DNA from 2 places in the Lysinibacillus capsici genome. Region 2 is predicted to be linked to the other one. Evidence: predicted binding sites of a transcription regulator. Region 2 holds the regulator's gene; the other holds the start of a gene.
The links. Region 2 encodes LexA, which represses DNA repair genes until DNA is damaged. Its sites were predicted from a motif close to CGAACATATGTTCG; they were not measured.
Positions count from the first base shown of each region.

Region 1: a site for LexA is predicted at 1,505-1,518, ahead of uvrB (excinuclease ABC subunit UvrB). Genes of this name have one in related genera too.

Region 1 covers NZ_CP084108.1:806,028-809,457, reverse strand. The annotation lists gene uvrB (excinuclease ABC subunit UvrB) at 1-1,431, opposite strand, end outside; gene LCP48_RS03800 (IDEAL domain-containing protein) at 1,944-2,192, opposite strand; gene LCP48_RS03795 (competence protein ComK) at 2,420-2,929, shown strand; one part of gene prfB (peptide chain release factor 2) at 2,973-3,430, opposite strand, start outside.
Region 2 covers NZ_CP084108.1:1,348,977-1,352,406, reverse strand. The annotation lists gene LCP48_RS06340 (helix-turn-helix transcriptional regulator) at 1-138, shown strand, start outside; gene def (peptide deformylase) at 131-706, shown strand; gene LCP48_RS06330 (YneB family resolvase-like protein) at 736-1,401, opposite strand; gene yneA (cell division suppressor protein YneA) at 1,398-1,712, opposite strand; gene lexA (transcriptional repressor LexA) at 1,880-2,497, shown strand; gene LCP48_RS06315 (gamma-glutamyl-gamma-aminobutyrate hydrolase family protein) at 2,604-3,326, opposite strand; gene LCP48_RS06310 (prepilin peptidase) at 3,360-3,430, opposite strand, start outside.

The sequences.
Region 1 (3,430 bases), 540 kb from region 2:
TTCTGAATGTAGGTATTCTACTTTTAAGCCCATTTCCTTCAAGTAGGCCGATAAATCCTCGGACATTTTCTTCGTTAGCGTTGTCACTAAAACTCGCTCATCACGCGCAATTCGATCTTGTATTTCATCAATTAAATTATCGATTTGCCCTTCAATAGGACGTACGTCGATTAATGGATCTAATAATCCAGTTGGTCGGATAATTTGCTCTACCATTTCTGGTGTATGCTCCAGCTCATATGGACCAGGTGTGGCTGATACATAAATTGCTTGATGTACACGGTTTTCATACTCTTCAAAACGCAAAGGACGGTTATCAAGTGCTGATGGCAAGCGGAAGCCGTGTTCTACGAGCACACCTTTACGCGCTTGGTCACCATTGTACATTCCTCGAACCTGTGGAAGAGTTACGTGACTTTCATCAACCACAAGTAAAAAATCTTCTGGGAAGTAATCTAGCAACGTATATGGAGTAGCACCTGCTTCACGCAATGTTAAATGACGTGAATAGTTTTCAATCCCAGAGCAAAAGCCCATTTCACGCATCATCTCTAAGTCATAACGTGTACGTTGTTCTAAACGTTGTGCCTCTAGTAATTTATCTTCTGCACGTAATAATGCAAGTCGTTCCTCTAATTCTTTTTCTATGTTTTCAATCGCTTTACGCATTTTCTCTTCTCGTGTAACGAAGTGGGATGCTGGGAAAATAGCAACATGCTCTCTATCCGATAAAATCTCTCCCGTTAGTGCATCTACCTCACGAATGCGATCGATTTCATCACCAAAAAATTCCACACGAATACAATTCTCATCACGAGAGGCTGGGAAGATTTCCACTACATCTCCACGTACCCGAAATGTTCCGCGAGTAAAACTAACATCATTTCGCTCATACTGAACGTCCACAAGCTTGCGTAAAAGCTGATTACGTTCAATTTCCATACCTGTACGAATGGAAACAACCATTTCTCGATATTCTTCGGGAGAACCTAAACCATAAATGCAGGACACAGATGCAATAATAATGACATCCTCACGCTCAAACAATGCAGAAGTAGCAGAGTGACGCAGCTTATCAATTTCATCGTTAATGCTAGAGTCTTTTTCTATATAGGTATCTGTCTGCGGTACATAAGCTTCTGGTTGGTAGTAATCATAGTAGCTGACAAAATATTCAACGGCGTTATTCGGGAAGAATTCTTTGAATTCACTATACAACTGGCCAGCTAGTGTTTTATTGTGTGCCATGATTAGTGTTGGTTTTTTGACTTGCTGGATGACATTCGAAATGGTAAACGTCTTACCTGTTCCAGTAGCACCAAGCAATGTTTGATGACGTTTGCCTGCTTTCACACCCTCCACTAATTCCGCAATGGCCTGTGGCTGATCCCCGTTAGGCTGATATGGCGCTTGTAAATCAAATGTTTGCACTCATGTCCCCGTCCTTTCCTTCCAATTTGTACATATATTTTAGCATAGCAATATTAAAATTTCGAACATTTAACGAACGAATGTTTGTAAAAATTTTTTTCATCTCTAAAATTTTTATTACATAACAATACGGTCAATTTAACTTATTACTCTTATAATAGCCGTTTTATTAGGTTTTCAAGCTTCATCGATGGATGAGATTTCCTGTTTTGCTTTATGTGCAGCTCACACTCTCTCACGAGTCGGGCTCTGTACTTTTGGAGCGGCTCTCCTTCTTTTATGAGCAGGGTCACTTCCCTTTGGAGCGGCTCTCTTCTTTTTATGAGCGGACTCTACTTTATCGGAGCGGCTTTCACTTTTTATAAACAGCGTCTCAAACTTTTTAAATGACTTTCCCCATTCTATAAGCAAAACCACTTTTTCTAACCAAAACATACACTCCTCACATCCAATGCAACTATTTTCAAAATCAAAAAAATCCCACTCTCCAATAGATATGGAGAGCGGGTTGGTCAATATGATTCATCTTCTGTTTGCTGTAAGGAAGTTAGTTCGGATGCGTATTGATAAAATGCGTTTTCATCTTTTTCATCAAGTGCTCTATCAATCAGAACCATGAGCTGCTCTTGCCGATGCATACGCTGGATACGATTTAAAAATAAATCTAAATAAATCTCGTTTAATAATTTCTCTGCCTCATCAACTTTTTTCGACTGACCAACGGCTTTCAGAAAATCTGTATACGAATAATATTTATCCAACGATCTCACCTCGATCCTTTTCTAAATTATATGAAAATTGAAATTAAAAAGCAATGCTTACGATTCGAAAATATCTTGGATTAGCTATTAATCAATTGATATTTAGAGCAAATTCTCTAAGCATTTCGTTCTTTTCTGAACGATTTTCAACTATTTCATCGAATTTAAGAAAGTCATATTCTGTTTTACACTACCGTTATCACTAGAAAAAAGGAGGCACTCCCTATATGACAACAAACTTTGTAAACGGCTACTTAATGTCATTCAATACTTATTTGCTGCAACCCATTCAGCACGACTCCAAAGTCTTCACGCATGTGATTGATAAGCATAATGAGCTGATTGTTACACGCAAACCGATGCATGTCCTTCGAAAATCCTGTCTCTCATTAGGATCAACTTATGAAGCCGCAAAACAATCGGCTAAACGTTTTTTCGGCAATCAACACAAGCTACCAATCGTCGTGGCCTTTGATTATGGTTATCCCTGTATTTTTCTTCCAACTTATTCACCCAGCTCCATTCACAATATATGGATAGGGCTTCATGCAATTATTAATATTACACCTAGTGAAATGGGGTGTATTGTAACATTAAAAAATAATAAACAAATCGAACTACCTATCCGATATGCATCCATTAGTAAACAATTTCTTAACGCTTCTATGCTGTATAAATACTACATGAGTGAACGTAAACAGCTTAGTCAAGATGCACCCTATCATCCACCCTTTTAACAAAGATTCCCCAAGAGCATCTCACTCTTGGGGAATCTGGGTATTAATTTATTTTTGAACGTAAATAGGCATTAATAAATGAATCTAAATCGCCATCCATTACTGCACCCACATTACCTGTTTCTTCATTTGTACGATGATCCTTCACCATCGAGTATGGGTGGAAGACATACGAACGAATTTGGGAGCCCCAGCCTATTTCTTTTTGCTCACCGCGTATTTCATCTAATTGCGCCTGCTGTTTATCAAGTTCTAATTGATATAGTTTCCCTTTTAACATCGTCATCGCTTTTTCACGGTTTTTAATCTGTGAACGCTCAGCTTGACATTGTACGATCGTACCAGTAGGAATATGCGTAATACGAACGGCAGAATCTGTCGTATTAATATGCTGACCACCTGCACCTGTTGCACGATACGTATCAATTTTTAAATCCTCTGTACGAATATCAATTTCAATATTGTCGTCAAACTCTGGCATAACATCACAGGAAACGAAAG
Region 2 (3,430 bases):
CTTGCAAAAGAATGTGGAGTTGTGAGACAGACCATTAATAGTATTGAAAATGATAAATATGATCCGACCCTAGAATTAGCTTTTAAGATTGCTAAGGTTCTCAATAGCCGTATTGATGAGGTATTTATCTATGACTAAATTTCACCCAAATTATATGATTACAATGAAGGACTTCGTGAAAGAACACTCGACAATTTTAAGAAAACAAACTCAAGAAGTGCCGATACCCGTGACCACTGTGGACCGTAATACCCTCCTAGCCATGCTACAATATCTGAAAAATAGCCAAAATCCAACGCTAGCAAAAAAATATAAACTTCGCCCTGGAAGTGGACTCTCTGCTAATCAAATTGGCGTAAATAAACGCATGTTTGCTGTACTCTTTGATGACCAAGAAATGATGCTGATTAACCCTAAAATAATCAGTCATTCCCTTAATATGATTTATCTACCGGAGGGAGAAGGCTGTCTATCTGTAAATCGACCTGTCCCTGGTTTTGTACCGAGATATGAGAGAATTAAAGTCAAAGCTTACGACATCGATGGACATGAAAGCATTGTACAGTTACAGGGCTATGGGGCCATCGTTGTACAGCATGAAATCGATCATTTAAATGGCATCATGTTTTATGACCGAATAAATAAAGAGCACCCTTTCCAACTGCCTAATCATGTTATTATCGAAAGCTTTTCTTCCATTCAGTAGTTTTTTACAGAAAAAAATTAGCAGGAATATTACTTTCCTGCTAATCTTTCTTGGTGCTCTTGGAAACGACGATGTACAGTCGCCTTACTTACCTCAAAGCCTAACCCTCTAAGCGTTATAGAAATTTCTTCAAAGGTAAATCCACGTTTGCGTAGCTTCACAATTTCCTCTACAGGTAGATCTTTTCGCTCCTGCCCCTGCGGATTACCTCGGTTCGATAAATTATTTTCTGGACGATAACCATTTTCTACAGCACGTCGCATACCTCGTCGAATTTTAGCATTATGGATTCTACGCTGATATTCCTCTACGATTGCTAAAATTTCAAGCAGCATCGTATCCATTTCATTTAATTGGACTGGGCCTGCATCACGCATAGAAAAAACATCAGTTGCTGACTTTTGTAATAAATGTAATACAGCCATCCTTGCATTGCCTCGTCCTAAACGAGTTTCATCTTGGACAAAAAGAGCATTAATGTTCTTGTCTTTTATAAAATCAAGCATTTCTAGTAAGCCTTCACGTTCTACATCATAGCCACTATGTTGATCTTTAAACACGCCCTTCACCGCATAGCCTTGCTCTTTAGCATAGCGCAGCAACTCTTCCTGCTGGCGCTCTAATGAGGAGCTTTGTGTTTCTTTTTCAGTGCTTACGCGACAATAGACAACAGCCGATAGTTGATTATTTATCATTGTTCATTTCTCGCAATTTCGATAGTATTGATGGGACTGGCTTGATCACTCACTACAGGAATAACTAGAGATTTTCCCGCTACAATTTTAATATCTGCTAGTTCATTTTCAGTTTTTACAAGCTTTATCCAATCATCAGTACTCATTTTACCACGATATTGCTCGGCTAACGACCACAAGCTATCCCCATGTTCAATTTCAATTTCTGCGTAACTAACTTTTCCTGGATCTGTAATGTAAAGGTATGCTGCAAATAATAAACAAGCTCCTATTAAAATTGAGATATGTGTGTTTTTCTTAAACCATGTCATAATCATTACCCCTTTTTAAGAATGTTTGTTCGGAATGTATGTTCCCATAATAAAGCGAACAAACGTTTTTGTCAAACACTTTTCGAACCTATGTTTGCATACGTGTTCGCATTCTGTTATACTATCAAATAAGAAGATGATTTTAGAAAAAAAAGAGGTGAGCACTCATGAAAAAAGTTTCGAAAAGACAAGAGGACATTTTAGCTTTCATTAAGGAAGAGGTACGAGCTAAAGGATATCCACCATCAGTACGCGAAATTGGTGAAGCAGTTGGACTTGCTTCCAGTTCAACTGTTCATGGACATTTAGCTCGATTAGAACAAAAAGGCTTTATTCGTCGAGATCCAACAAAGCCACGTGCAATTGAAATTTTAGAGCCTGAAGAATCCATCCAAAAGCAACAGGTGATCCATGTTCCACTTGTCGGGAAGGTTACAGCTGGTTCTCCAATTACAGCAATTGAAAACATTGAAGAATACTTCCCATTACCCGATACGTACGGCACAAGTGAAGATCAATTGTTCATGCTAGAAATTATGGGAGAATCAATGATTGAAGCTGGGATTTTAGATGGAGATTTAGTCATTGTAAAACAAAAGGCAACAGCTAATAATGGGGATATTGTTGTAGCTATGACAGCTGAAGATGAAGCAACTGTAAAACGTTTCTTTAAAGAGAAAAACCATTTCCGTTTACAGCCTGAAAATTCTTCTATGGAACCTATTATAGTGGATCAAGTTTCTATTTTAGGACAAGTTGTAGGTCTTTACAGACGTGTACATTAACGATTAAAGCAGGTTTTGAGGATTATGTTCCTTTTAAGAGCATGTATCCTCTTTTTTACGCAAAAAAGAATCCACCTCCGATTGGATTCTTTGTACAATGCCTCTTCTAAGCTTCCTTCTTAAATTTTATGCTCGCTTCCACAAAGGCTGAAAATAGCTTTTGGGCACTCTCATCTCCTGCTATGGCTAGTTCCTCAGGATGCCACTGAACAGCCAAGCAAAATGGCATCTCCTCATGAACTACCGCTTCGATAATACCGTCGCTGGATTTTGCTGCTACTTTTAATTTTTCTGCTAACACATTCACCGCTTGATGATGAAATGAATTCACTGCTATCTTCTCTTGTTCAACGATAGTCGCTAATAGATTGTCAGCAATAATCTGTACAGAATGGGTAGCTACAGCTCGACCTGATTGTTGCATATGTTGAAGTAATTTAGTGCTAAAATGATCACTATCAATATCCTGATATAAGGTACCACCTAAAGCAACATTTAGCATTTGAATTCCTCGACAGATCCCGAAAATAGGCATCTTCCGTTGGAATGCGGCTTCAATTAATGCTAACTCGACCGTATCTCGCGCGGGGTGAATTTTCCCAAGCTTTAATGAAGGCTCAGCCCCGAATAGAAATGGGTGCACATCATAACCACCAGATAATAATAAACCGTCTGTAAGGGCTAAAATCTGTGCTGCCTCTTCTTCTACCCCAATTGGAATAATCAATGGAATTCCACCAGCTTCAATGATGCTTTTGCTGTAAGCCACATTTAATCGAGAGGATAAATCATCCTCAACAAAGGCTGTAATACCAATAATCGGTTTCACTTGCTTCCCTCCATATTCCTGAAAATTGAACAATTACCAAAAGCCTAGATACCAATTGATTAATCGATCGCCATAGAAAAAAACAATAACTGCGGCCAATGCAA